4 regions of the Mycolicibacterium thermoresistibile genome follow, and region 3 is predicted to be linked to each of the others. Evidence: riboswitches for the same ligand, from Rfam matches in the RefSeq annotation. Region 3 holds a riboswitch; each other region holds the start of a gene.
The links. Region 3 has a riboswitch for cobalamin ahead of CKW28_RS20540 (energy-coupling factor ABC transporter permease). Riboswitches for the same ligand answer to the same signal wherever they lie in the genome.
Positions count from the first base shown of each region.

Region 1: it holds a riboswitch for cobalamin, as region 3 does, so the genes downstream of both, CKW28_RS11980 (FecCD family ABC transporter permease) here and CKW28_RS20540 (energy-coupling factor ABC transporter permease) in region 3, are expected to answer to the same signal.
Region 2: it holds a riboswitch for cobalamin, as region 3 does, so the genes downstream of both, CKW28_RS22555 (ABC transporter substrate-binding protein) here and CKW28_RS20540 (energy-coupling factor ABC transporter permease) in region 3, are expected to answer to the same signal.
Region 4: it holds a riboswitch for cobalamin, as region 3 does, so the genes downstream of both, metE (5-methyltetrahydropteroyltriglutamate--homocysteine S-methyltransferase) here and CKW28_RS20540 (energy-coupling factor ABC transporter permease) in region 3, are expected to answer to the same signal.

Region 1 is NZ_LT906483.1:2,563,031-2,566,372, forward strand. It holds gene CKW28_RS11975 (ABC transporter ATP-binding protein) at 1-808, opposite strand, end outside; gene CKW28_RS11980 (FecCD family ABC transporter permease) at 805-1,827, opposite strand; cobalamin riboswitch at 2,064-2,245, opposite strand; gene CKW28_RS11985 (DUF6632 domain-containing protein) at 2,272-2,706, opposite strand; gene CKW28_RS11990 (phosphotransferase family protein) at 2,939-3,342, shown strand, end outside.
Region 2 is NZ_LT906483.1:4,736,134-4,739,475, reverse strand. It holds gene CKW28_RS22560 (FecCD family ABC transporter permease) at 1-601, opposite strand, end outside; gene CKW28_RS22555 (ABC transporter substrate-binding protein) at 598-1,638, opposite strand; cobalamin riboswitch at 1,697-1,879, opposite strand; gene CKW28_RS22550 (avidin/streptavidin family protein) at 1,923-2,321, opposite strand; gene CKW28_RS22545 (AraC family transcriptional regulator) at 2,331-3,194, opposite strand; gene CKW28_RS22540 (amidohydrolase family protein) at 3,231-3,342, shown strand, end outside.
Region 3 is NZ_LT906483.1:4,340,696-4,344,037, forward strand. It holds gene CKW28_RS20535 (serine hydrolase) at 1-1,121, shown strand, start outside; cobalamin riboswitch at 1,157-1,355, shown strand; gene CKW28_RS20540 (energy-coupling factor ABC transporter permease) at 1,393-2,115, shown strand; gene CKW28_RS20545 (cobalt ECF transporter S component CbiN) at 2,112-2,501, shown strand; gene CKW28_RS20550 (energy-coupling factor transporter transmembrane component T family protein) at 2,511-3,266, shown strand; gene CKW28_RS20555 (energy-coupling factor ABC transporter ATP-binding protein) at 3,259-3,342, shown strand, end outside.
Region 4 is NZ_LT906483.1:4,745,707-4,749,048, reverse strand. It holds gene metE (5-methyltetrahydropteroyltriglutamate--homocysteine S-methyltransferase) at 1-1,649, opposite strand, end outside; cobalamin riboswitch at 1,741-1,908, opposite strand; gene CKW28_RS22595 (PepSY-associated TM helix domain-containing protein) at 2,031-3,342, opposite strand, start outside.

The DNA of each region.
Region 1 (3,342 bases), 1.8 Mb from region 3:
TCGTCGCGGATCGCGACACCGAATCGGCGTGGGAGAACAGCAGATGCGCACGCCCCGTCGTGGGGTGGCGGACGACGTCGCCGACGACGTCGAACACCTGTCGGAGCAACTCGGGCTCCAACACCTCGGCCGGCGGTCCGTGAGCGAGCACCCGGCCGTCGGCGACGACCGCGACCGCATCGAAATACCGCAGCACCAGGTCGAGGTCGTGCATCGCGGCGACCACGGTGCAGCCGAGCTCGTGAAGGATCTGCAACAGCCGCAGCTGCCATGCGGCATCGAGATGGTTGGTGGGTTCATCCAGCACCAGCACCGGCGTCTGCTGCGCCAACGCCCTGGCCAGCACCACCCGGTGGCGTTCCCCACCGGACAGCCGCGAACAGGGCCGGTCGGCCCAACTGCCCAGACCGACGACGGTCAGGGCCGCCCGCACGACGGTGCGTTCGGCCAGATCGGATCCCGACCACGGCGTGCGGTAGGGAATGCGCCCCAGGCCGACCGCCTCCCCGACGGTCAGCTCGCCGGACGGCTGTTCCTCCTGCCCCACCACCGCGATGGTTCTGGCCCGCCGCCGCGCCGACATCCGGTGCAGATCCTCATCACCGACCCGGACGGTGCCCGAAGCCGGTGTGTCCAGACCCGACAGCACCCGCAACAGCGTGGACTTCCCGGCCCCGTTCGGACCCACAACGGCCAGTCGGGTGCCGGCGGGAACCATCAGATCGACTTCGGACACAATGGTTCTGGCGCCCCGGCGACAATCCACACCGTGTGCGCTGAGCGGTGCGCTGGTCAGCGTGGCGATCATGTGGCGCCTCCGAACTCGTAGCGGCGCCGCCCCATGAGGAACAGGAACACCGGAGCGCCGATGAGACCGGTGACGATGCCCAGCGGCATCTCCCGCGGTGCGGCCAGTTCCCGGGAGACCACATCCACCCACACCAGAAACAGCGCTCCCGCGCACACCGTCACCGGAAGCATGGCGCGGTGCGTCGCGCCGACGATCAGCCTGGCTGCGTGCGGCACGATCAGCCCGATGAAACCGATGCCGCCGGCCACGGCCACCAACACACCGACGAGCACGCCCTGCATCGCGAACAGCCCGTTGCGCAGGGCCCGCACCGGGACCCCGAGCGATGCCGCGGTGTCGGACCCGGCCGCGTACGCGTCCAGCCACGAATGGATCAGCAACGCCCCGACCAGACCGATCGCCACCACGGCCGCGGCGAGCGGAACTTTGGCCCAGGTCGCCCCGGCGACGCTGCCGAGCAGCCAGAACATCACGCTCTCGGCCGCATGCGGATCCCCGGCGGTGAACACCAGCAGCGAGGACACCGCCATGTAGGCCGAGGACAGCACCACACCGGACAGGATCAACCGCAGCGCGGTGAGTCCGCCCTGGGCGCGGGCCACCGTGTAGACGGTGAGGGTCGCCGCCATCGCGCCGAACAGCGCCCCACCCGACAGCGCCCACACGCCGAACCCGGACAGCACGCCCAGCGTCATGACGGCCGTGGCGCCCACCGCCGCACCGGCGGACACCCCGAGCAGGTACGGCTCGGCGAGCGGGTTCCGGACGAGGGCCTGCATCAGCGCGCCGGCCAGGGCCAGACCGGCGCCCACGACGGCCGCCAGGATCGAACGCGGTAACCGCAACTCCCAGATGATGACGGCATACCCCGCATCGACCTCGGCGCCGGTGAGCCGTCCGAGCACGGTGCGCCACACCTCGCCCAGCGGAATGTGCTCGGCCCCGAAAGCGATCGACACGATGATGCTCACCACGGTGAGCACCGCGAGCACCCCGGTCAGGACTCCGGGCGACATCCGCCGAGCAGTGGGAACCGACGCTGCGCCGGTTCGATCACCCGTTCGCTCGGGCAGGGTCAGGGACACAGTGTCCGCACCCGGTGCTCCGGGCGGCGCTTCGAACGGCCGGATCGCCTGGATGAGTGCCGCCTGGCAGGTCGTCGTGGACACGGCACGGACACGCTGTGCGGAGGGCCGAGCGTCATCACGGATATCGCCTCTGTATGCCGGGGTATCTGATCGCGAGATACCGGTGGACACCAGCGAGGACGGCAGGTCTTCGGACTCGGGATCGCCCGGACGCGACGCCTTCCCGGATTGCTCCAGTGGCCGATGTCGGGTCCGTCCCCCATACCGCTGCGCGCCAGTCCCGGATTCGCACCGGGTTCCCTGGCATCCGCGTTGTACGGATGCGACCGTCCTCGAGGGCCGAGACTATCAAGCGTCTCCGGTCCCGTGCCGTCACCGGCCCGAATCGACCACCGCCACCACGTGGCCTTCGTCCGCGGATTGCTTGATCCCGGCCGCGATGACGAGGGCCGACAACACGACGGCGACCAGGAGAAGTGCCGCGACGTCGCCCCACAGATGCCCGATGTCGTGTCCGCCGCCGAGCGACTGGACCGCCATGATCGCGGCGTGGACGGCGCTGGAGACGACGGTGAACCAGATCAGGCTGAGGTGTGCCCCGGGCCGGCGGGCGGCGTTCCACAGGAACAGGCCCAGCGTCGCATACAGGCCGACGATCATCATGAAGTAGTCGGACTGGTACGGAGCGCCGGAATGCCATGACCAACCCGACGGCCACACCACCGCCAACGGATACAGCAGCATCACCGCCCCGAACACGACGAGCGCGATCTGCAGGAGCCTGTGGCTGATTGAGGGTGACTCGATTGAGGGTGACTGGGCCGACGGTGACAAGGCGCTCCCCAGGACGTGACGGACAGGCGGATTCAGTTTGGGTAAGCCACCACGTTGATGAGCACACCGTACGCCCGGCCCTCCCGCGACGCGGCGAAATCCTCTTCCGCGACGCGGCGAGATCGTCGACGCGCTTCCACGGCCTTCCATGGCGTGTTTGCATGGGGATCGCCGCCCCGCGGGCGTCGCTCGCTAACGTGTCCGCATGGTGCACCCGGCATTGACGATTCCCCCGCGGTGGGAGGACGTCACCCCCGAATGGATGACGGCCGCGATCTCGACCCGGCACCCCGGGGCGACCGTCGAACGGGTCACCCTCCTCCTGCGTGACGACGGGACCAATCGCCGGGCCCGCTTCGAACTGGCTTATGCGTCCGGCACCGGTCCCCGCCGGGTGTTCGTCAAGGCCGAGTCCGGCGTGCCCGGACGACGCGAGATCCACTACGAGAACGGCAACCTGTTCAACGAATCCTGGCTCTACCGAGCGCTGCTCGACGGGCGCACCGAACTGCCGCTGGAACATCCGCGCGCCTACGCCGTCGCGATCGATGAGTCCGCGCTCGACTACGTCATCGTCTTCGAGGATCTGCTCGAGCGCTCCGCCGATCC
Region 2 (3,342 bases), 400 kb from region 3:
CATCCCGCCACGACGCGCTGGCCAGCGAACCGAGCAGCCAGAACAGCACCCCGCGGGTCTGTTCGGCGTCGGCGGCGGTGAACACGATGAACGACGTCAGCGCCGAGAACAGCTGGGTGGTGGCCACCCCGGCCAGGATGACCCGGTCGGTGCCGCCCCCGGCCGCCACCGTCAGCAGCAGCACCAACCCGAACGCGCCGACCGCGCCGATGAACGCGCCGCCGGCCAGCCCGATCGACCCGGCGCCGACCCCGAGCACCACGATCGACACCGCACCGGTGGACGCCCCCGAGGAGACGCCGAGCAGGAACGGATCGGCCAGCGGATTGCGCAGCATCGACTGCAGGATCACCCCGCACACCGCCAGACCGGCTCCACACGCGGCGGCCAGCAGGCTGCGCGGCAGCCGCAGATCCCAGACGATGCCTTCCTGGATGCGGGTGAGACCCGACGGCGGTCCGGCGAGTCTGGCCCGCACCACGGCCCACACCTCGCCGGCCCCCACCGTGGACGGGCCGATCGTCACCGCCACCGCGATCGACGCGAGCAGCGCCGCCAGCCCGAACGCGCCCAGCAGCCAGGCGCGGTGGGCAAGGCTCACCCGCCGAACCCGAACTCGCGCAGCGCCGCCGCCACCTGTTCGACACCGTCGACGGTGCGGATCGACGGGTTCATCGCGGCCCCGGACAACGGGATGTAGCGCTGCTCCCGGACGGCAGTGAGCTCCCGGGTGACCGGATGGGATTTTAGGAACTCGATCTTGGCGGCCGCGCTCTCAGCGGTCTGACTCTTGCGGGTGAGGTCGCCGATGATCAGCACGTCCGGGTCGCGGTCGGCCACCGTCTCCCAATTGACCTGCGGCCATTCGGCGTTGGTGTCATCGAAGACGTTGGTCAACCCGAGGGTGCGGGCGATGATGCCCGGGGCGCCGCAGCATCCGGCCAGATACGGTGATTCGGAGTTGGCGAACCAGAACAGCACCCGCACCGGTGCGCCGGGTGCGGTGTCGGCGGCCGCGGCCATCCGGGTCTGCAATTCCTCGACCAGCGCGGCCCCGCGGTCCGGGACCCCGAAGATCTCGGCCAGGTCGGTGATCTCCTGGTAGACCGTGTCCATCTCGAGCGCCGCATCACGCGACCCGTCACCGTCGGTGTCGTTGTTCTTGATGCAGTCCGCCGGCGACAGATAGGACGGGATGCCGAGCTGCTCCAGCGCCTCCGGGGTGGTCACACCGCCCGGGCCGAGCGTGGAGGCGAACGATGCGGTGACCAGATCCGGTTCGGTCTGCAGCACCCGCTCCAGGGAGGGATGGTTGTCGGCCAGCCGTTCGACGCCGGCGTTGTCGGCGGCGAGGTTCTCCCGGACCGGGTCGGTCCACGTCGCGGTGCCGACCATCCGGTCGGCCAGTCCCAGCGACAACAGGATCTCCGTCGACCCCTGATTGAGCGACACCGCGCGCTGAGGTGGGGCGGGGATCGACACGGTCCGGCCGCAGTTCTCCAGCTGGACCGGATAGCCGTCGGCGGTGTCGGGGGATGCGGACGTGGCGGCCGATCCGGCACAACCGGTCACGGTGAGCACCGCGGCGAACGTCGCGGTCAGCTTCGTGACACGGGCATTCCTGATACGGGCAGGCATACACAGACCTTTCGAGGCCGGGGCTCGTGACGCGGAGCCGGGGGTACGACCTCGCGGCGCAACGCCGGGAGGGCCAGCAGGTCTTCGGGCTTCGGCTCAAACCGGGCCGAGCGCCTTCCCAGGCGGTGTCGCCCAGTGGCATCGTGCTCGGCCCGTCACCGTCACCGCTGCGCGTCAGCTCCGGATTCGCACCGGATTCCCTGACCCCGGGTGCGGGGTGCGACTGGCAGCCAGAAAGTTAGCAGGCCGGTCGGACCGACCCGCGGTGTGGGTTCAGCGTGGGTTCAACGGCGGAAGTTGCTGGCGCCGGTGAGCACAGCGCTCCACAGATCGGTGGGCTCGTCGGCGTCCTTGATGTCGCGGCCCAGCAGCCACATCGCCTTGATGACTTCGTTGCCGTCCTCGACCGTGTGCTGGCCGACCCAGCTCGACAGCGAGGCGTAGGCGCCGAAGTTGACGCAGAACGCGAGCACATCACCGGCCACGAACCCGGTCACCTCGAACTTCTGCGTCGGTTGCGGGGCGCCGACCGCGGTCTGGAAGGTTCCGGTCACCCTGCCCTGTCCGTCGACCTCCAGATGCAGTTCCGAGCCGAGTTCGTTGAGCCACGTGCCGTTGAAGTCGACCGGCCGTCCGGAGCTCTGCGCCGATTTGCGGAGGCCGGAGATGTGCTGAAGAACCATATGGTGTTCTTACCCGATCGGATCGGCGCTGGTGGGCCTGCTGTGCGGATCGGTGCTGATTCGGTGCCGGTAGGCCGACGGGGTCTCGCCGCAGAACTGGGTGAACGCCCGGGTGAAGGCGCTCAGACTGTCGAAACCGACCGCGCTGGCGGTCTCCTGCACCGACTGGTCCGGTGCGGCCAGCAACGCCATCGCCTTGAGCATGCGGGCGTGCAGCAGATAAGTGCGCCAGGAGATTCCGGTGGCCTGCCGGAACTGTCGGCGCAGGGTGCGTTCGGACACCGCGACCGCGCGGCTGACCTCCTCTGCGGTCACCGACTGCAGATGCTCCTTGGTGTAGGCCATCGCCGCGGCCACGATCGGGTGGTCTGAGGTGGGCAGGCTGAGCGGGGCCTCGTGATCGAGGGCCTCCGACACCAGATGGGCCAGGGTGCGGAAGAAGGTGTCGGAGATCTCGTCGCCGTGCGGCCGGTCGATCGGCCAGCGCAGCGCGTAGATCATCATCTCCCGGATCAGCGGTGACACCGCCAGGATCCGGGCGCGGTTGCCGGCGTCGGGCACCAGCTGCGGGTCGAACATCACCGCCACGGTCTTGACGTCGGGGTTCATCGTCGCCGAATGTTCCAGGCCGACCGGCAGCCACGCCGCCTGCTGGGGTGGGAGCAGATAGTGACCGGTCCGGGTCTGGACCTCGACGACCCCGCCGATGGCGTACTCGATCTGGTGGACGTCGTGGGAGTGCCAGCCGGTCTGCAGTTTGTCGCCCTCGTACAGATAACTGCCGCCGAGGGCGCGGCCGCCGCGGCGCAGATCGATCTGCGGCGGCTTGGCCGAAGAAGCTAAGTTCCTGGCCGATAGCGCAGAGACGGTCACGGTTTCTCACGGTACTACTGAGGTATGAGTCACGATCTGCGCCCCGAGGACCTGATTCTCGTCAGCATCGACGACCACGTCGTGGAACCGCCCGACATGTTCCTGCGCCACGTCCCGGCCAAGTACCGAGACGAGGCGCCGATCGTCG
Region 3 (3,342 bases):
ACGTCGCCGAGGTCACCGAGAGCATGGAGACGCTCTGGTGGGACCGGCCGATCACGCTCACCGCGGTCGACATCGGAGCCGGCACCGCCACCCTGCGGGTGCGCAACTCCTACGGCGCCGAACAGGACATCGAACTGCGCGTCGACGACGAGAGCCTCGTCGACCAGTTCGAGGTGACCCTGCGCCCGCCCACGATCGAGAACTGGGCGGACATCGACACCGAGCTGACCGAATCCGGGGCCCGGTACTCCTATCAGGTGTCCAGGGTGCTCCCGGCCCCGGGTGGCCGGCGGTGCGAACCGATCGCCGGCGCCAACACCGACCTGTCGCTGCCGCTCGCCTCCATCTTCAAGTTGTACGTGCTGTTGGCCGTCGCTGAGGCGGTGCGGGCCGGCACCCTGGACTGGGACGACCGGCTGACCGTCACCGAGCGGGCCAAGGCGGTCGGCTCGGCCGCACTGGACCATCTTCCGCCCGGCGCGCAGATCTCGGTGCGCGAGGCCGCCCAGCAGATGATCTCGGCCAGCGACAACATGACCACAGATCTGCTGATCGGCCGGCTGGGCACCGACGCGGTGGAACGCGCGCTGGTCGCCGCGGGCCATCACGATCCGGCCAGCATGACGCCGTTCCCCACCATGCACGAGCTGTTCTCGGTCGGCTGGGGTGAACCCGACCTGCGGGAGCAGTGGCAACACGCCTCCCCACAGGACCGGGCCGAGTTGTTACGGCAGGTCAGCTCCCGGCCCTACCGGCCGGATCCCCAACGCACCCACACCCCGGCGTCGAACTACGGCGCCGAATGGTTCGGCACCGCCAAGGACATCTGCCGGGTACACATCGCCCTGCAGGAGGCCGCCGTGGGACCGGCGGCGCCGGTCCGCGACATCCTGTCGGCCATTCCCGGGGTGTCGGTGGACCGGTCCACGTGGACCTACATCGCCGCCAAGGGCGGCAACCTGCCCGGTGATCTGACGTTCAGTTGGTACGCGGTCGATCACACCGGCCAGCCGTGGGTGGTGAGTTTCCAGCTGAACTGGCCGCAGTACCGCAGCAAGACCGCCGCCGGCTGGCTGCTGTCGATCGTGCATCAGGCGTTCGAACTCATCCCGGTCGGATGACCGCGCCATCCGGGCGGCCGCAGCGTCCGCCCGGTGTACGCTCTCACTGCCGCGGTGACGGGAACCCGGTGGGAATCCGGGGCGGCCCTCGCCACTGTGAGCGGGAAGTCGGTGTTCTCGATGCCACTGCCGGCGCGCACGCGCAGGTGGGAAGGCGAATACCGGCGTTCCGGCGCATCTCGACGCGCCGGTGCACCCGTCAGCCAGGAGACCGGCCGCGGGCACGGACACTATGCCCACGAGGTGCTGGGCAGAAAGGTACGCCTTCACCATGCACATCGCCGAAGGTTTCCTGCCGCCGGTACATGCGGTCGCCTGGACCGTGGCGGCGGCGCCGTTCGTGATCTACGGGGCCCGGCAGGTCGTCATCACGGTCCGGCGCCAGCCGTCGTCCGGGCCGCTGCTGGCGGCGGTCGGCGCGTTCTCGTTCGTGATGTCCGCGATCAAACTGCCGTCGGTGACGGGCTCGAGCTCGCATCCGACCGGAACCGGACTCGGCACGGCGATCTTCCGGCCACCGGTCATGGCCTTCCTCGGGTCGATCGTCCTGCTGTTCCAGGCGCTGCTGCTCGCCCACGGCGGGATCACCACGCTCGGGGCGAATGCGTTCTCGATGGCGATCGCCGGCCCGTGGGCGGGCTTCGCGGTCTACGTCGCGCTGCGCCGGGCCGGCGTGGGTGTGTTGCCGGCGGTGTTCGCGCTGGCCTTCGTCGCCGACCTCGTCACCTACATCGTCACGAGCATCCAGCTCGCGCTGGCGTTCCCGGCCGCCGAGGGCGGCTTCACGGAGAGCCTGGTCGAGTTCCTGGGGGTGTTCGCGCTGACGCAGGTGCCGCTCGCGGTCGTCGAAGGACTCATCACCGTGGTGCTCGTGCGCATCCTCATGCACGTGGCCTCCTCCGAGTTGCTGAGGCTGCGCTTCCTCAAGAGCCACGAAGTCCCCGCCGGGGCCGACGTCGAGCCCGGCTCCGAACGCGAGGAGGTCCAGCGATGAGCACCCGATCCGGTCGACCTGCCACCCGCAGATCCGTCGCACTCCTTGCGGCGCCACTGCTGATCCTGGCCGCCGTGATCGCCGTCGGCTCGATGTGGTACGGCTACGCACAGGACGCCGACGCGGAGTTCTCCGGTGCCGACGGGCAGGCCGAAGAGGTGATCGGCGCGATCGAAGAGGGCTACGAACCGTGGTTCTCGCCGCTGGTCGGCGAGCTTCCGGGTGAAGTCGAGTCCGGGCTTTTCGCACTGCAGGCGGGCATCGGTGGTATCGCACTGGGCGCCGCGGTCGGCTGGTACGCCGGGCGTGCACGCGGGCGCCGCGAAACCGCGCCGGCCGGTCCCGGACCGGTCGGGGAATCCGAAGGGGACCGTGGCGGCCACTGAGTCGCAACCGTGAATCCCCTCGATCTCAGCGCGGCACACAACCGGTGGTCGGGCGTCCCCGCGGCCGAGAAGCTCTGCTTCTACGGCGGGCTGTTGCTCTGCGCGATGCTGCTTCCGCCGCGCACCGGAGCGCCGTTGGTACTGCTGGTGGTCGCGGTCTCCACCCTGGTGTTCGCCCGGGTGCAGGTCCGGCTCTTCCTGCTCGCGATGCTGGGCCCGCTGGTGTTCATCATGCTCGGCGCGTTGCCGATCGCGGTGAGCCTGCGCGGCGGGCCGCACTGGGAGCCGGGCGGGGTCGATCTTGCGCTCGACACCGCTCTGCGGGCACTCGCCGCATCGGCCGCGACGATCAGTCTGGCCATGACCACGCTGATGGCCGACCTGCTCGACCTGGCCCGGCGGGCCGGGACTCCCCCCGCTCTGTGCCACGTGGCCGATCTGACCTACCGTCTGGTCGGCATCCTGTTGCGGTCCGCGCTGCGGGCCAGGGAAGCCGTCGGCCTGCGGTTGGGGCTGCGTCGGCCGCGTGACGCCATCACCGTGATCGGCACCCAGTTCGCACTCATCTTCATCCGCGGCACCGACCGCGCCAGGGCCATGTCGGAGGCGATGTCGCTGCGGGCGGATCCGGGGGCGACCGCCGTTCTCACCTCGGCCCGCCCGGTCCGCGCATCCCGTCTGGTGGGCACGGCGGCGCTGCTCGCCGCGATCGCCGCGGTGGCCACGCTGACCTGGCTGGGCTGGAAGGGGTGGCACGGTGTCTGACGACGATCCCGCCCTGCTCGCCCTGCGCGACGCCGGATTCCGCTATCCCCGCGGACCACGGGTCCTCGACGGCGTG
Region 4 (3,342 bases), 410 kb from region 3:
TAGAGGATCGGCGGCCGCACGCACCGGGTGCCGTACGACTGCACCCAGCCGTTCCGGGTGGCGGCGAAACCGTCGAGCTGTTCGGCGAAGTACTGCACCATGTCGTTGCGTTCCGGCTCACCGTGCACCAGCACGTCGAGGCCGAGCTCCTCCTGCAGCCGGATGACCGCGGCGATCTCATCCCGCATCCGCCGCGTGTACTCCGCCTCGTCGATCGCACCGGACCGCAGCGCCGCCCGGGTCCTGCGGATCTCCACGGTCTGCGGGAACGAGCCGATCGTCGTGGTGGGCAACAACGGCAGCCGCAGCCGCTCCTGCTGAGCGGCCCGCCGCGCCGCCGCGGGCGCCCGCCGGAGCCCTCTGGCGGCGATGCCCGCCAGCCGTGCTCGGACCTGCTCGTTGCGCAGCCGGGGATCGGTCTTGCGGGATGCCAACGCCGCCCTGGCCGCGTCGATGGCGTCGGCGACGGCATCGCGGCCGTCGCGCAGCGCGGTGGCCAGGGTGACCACTTCGGACACCTTCTCCGCACCGAACGCCAGCCAACCGCGCAGCGAATCGTCCAGATCCGTCTCGGCGTCCAGCGAGTACGGGACATGCAGTGTGGAACACGAGGTGGACACGGCCACCGCGGCGGTGCTGCCCAGCAGGGTCGCCAGGGTGCCCAGCGCCGCCTCCAGGTCGGTGCGCCACACGTTGCGGCCGTCGACCACCCCCGCGACCACGAGCTTTCCGGCGAGTTCGGGAACCTGGGCGACCGGCTGACCGGCGCCGGCGACCAGGTCGATGCCGATCGCCTCAACCGGGGTGCGGGCCAGCGCGGACAGCACGCCGCCCAGCTCACCGAAGTACGTCGCCACGAGAATCCCGGGCCGGGTGGGGGTTTGGGCCAGGGTGATGTAGGCCCGGTGGGCCAGCTCCGCCGCATCGGCCAGACTGTCGGTGACCAGGATCGGTTCGTCCAGTTGCACCCAGGCGGCCCCGGCGTCGGCCAGCAGGCCCAGCAGCCGGGCATACAGCGGCAGCACCTCGTCGAGCCGTTCGATCGGTTCCGGGCCGCCGTCGACGGCCTTGCTCAACGCCAGGAACGTCAGCGGTCCGAGGATCACCGGACGTGCCGGAACACCCTGCTGCAGCGCCTCTTCCAGTTCGGCGAGGACCTTGTCCGGATGCAGCGAGAAGGTGGTGTCCGGTCCGATCTCGGGGACGAGGTAGTGGTAGTTGGTGTCGAACCACTTGGTCATCTCCAGCGGCGCGACGGTGTCGGTGCCCCGGGCGGCGGCGAAGTAGCGGTCCAGGTCATCGGCCAGTTCGGCGTTCCCGGTGACCCGCGGTGGCAGAGCCCCCAACATCACCGCGGTGTCGAGCACGTGGTCGTAGTAGGAGAACGTGTTGACCGGAACCGAGTCCAGCCCGGCCTCCACCAGCCGGGCGTTGCCGGTGCGGCGCAGGTCGGCGGCCACCTCGTGCAGCGTCGACCGGTCGATCCTGCCGGACCAGTATCCCTCGACCGCTCGTTTGAGTTCGCGGTTGGGGCCGATGCGTGGCGTGCCCAGTACGGTGGCCCGGAACGGTTGCGGTGTGGGTCGGGATGTCGGTTGCGATGTCGCTTGGGATGTCACTCGGCGTCCTTCGGTGCGGGGGATGCTCATCGCCTTTGGGCGCCCACCGACCGACAGCCGGTAGCCATCAGCCCAGTCCACGAGGCGATGCGCGCCGGACGCGGCGCGCCCGGCACAGCCGGCAGGTCTTCGGACTCGCAGGCATTCGTCTTCGGTTCCTACTGGCCGTCGCTTCCCAGCCCTTGCGGGCCAGTGCCGATGACGGCGGTCGTTCCTGCACACCGCTGCGGGACAGTCCCGGACTCTCACCGGGTTCCCTCTCATGACGGTCCGTGGAGGGATCCGCCACTCGATGCCGATGCGCCGCGGCGCGTCGGCAAACCAGCTGCACCGCTCAGGGTACCCTGCCCGGCGATTCCGCCGGGCAGGGCCGCCAGACCGGCTGCGTCGGAGCGGTATTCAGCCCGGCCTTCAGGTGCGTCGGCGCTTGTACCACGCGACTGCCGCGTCGACCGCCACGAACGCCAGCAGACTCAACCCGAACAGCGGAAGGAACCAGCCCACCAGCGCGGCGGTCAGCACCAGAACCGTCGCCGGCAGCGGGCCCAGTGCGCGCAGGGCTCCCCGCAGCGGCGGCCGCCCGACCGCCCAGGCCGTTCCGCGGACCGGCCGGCGCTGCCACCACATCCGGTAACCGCGCACGATCAGGTAGATCAGCCCGACCGCGGTGAGGATCAGCACCACCTGGTTGACGACGCCGAACAGGATTCCCATGTGGGCGTCGATGGTCCACCGGGTCAGCTTGGCCAGCAGCGGCCAGTCGGCGAAGTCCACCCGGTCGGTGATCTCCCCGGAAACCGGATCGACCGCCACCGCGTCATTGCGGGTCGGCCAGTCCCGCTTGCGCTCCGCGGCCCGCCAGGCCTCACCCGGTTCGGCGGGCGGGTACAGCCACATCGGGCCGGCCAACCCGGCCTGCTGAGCCGATCGCAGCACCGTGTCCACCCCGGCGAGCAGCTCGTCACCGGAACCGGTCCCGCTGTGGTGACCGGCATGGCCGTGCTGCCCGGTTGCCGGGGTGCTCAGCGACGTGTCGACCGCGGGGGCCTTCGAGTTGAGCTGCTGCTGCAGCCGATCCACCGACGCGCCGCCGTACCGGGACCAGGTGATCCCGGTGGCCGACAACCCGAGCAGCGCCACCAGCAGCCACACCCCGACCGCGGCGTGCCGGGACACCGCCCGGTTGCGGCTGTTCGGACTGCCGTCGGGGCCGGCCCGGTCGGGGAGGGCCAGCCGCCGCAGACCCCCGGACCGGCGGCGGTGCCGCACCCACAGAACCAGGCCGGCGAGCGCGATCACCCACAGCCAGCTGGCGGCCAACTCGCTGTAGTGCCGGCCGACGGCGCCCAGGTGCAGGTTGCGGTGCAGCTCGTCGAACCAGGCCCGCACCGGCATCCACTGGCCGTAGGTGGTCAACGTCCCGCGCACCTCGCCGGTGTAGGGGTCGACGAACACGGTGCGGGCGTAATCCGCCGGCACCCCTGACGTTTCCGGGTCGACGGCGAAGGTCACCTGGGTGGTCTCCTCGGCGGTCACCGGTGGACGGACCGACGACACCGCGCCCGTGGGGTGGGCGGCCCGGGCGGCGGCGATCTGCTCGGCCAGCGGCAGCCGCTGCTCGCCGACCCGGTCGACGGTCAGTTCATGGCGGTGCACCGCGGCGTCGATCTGCGGGATCAGCGCATACAACAGCCCGGTCACCGCGGCGATCAGGATGAACGGG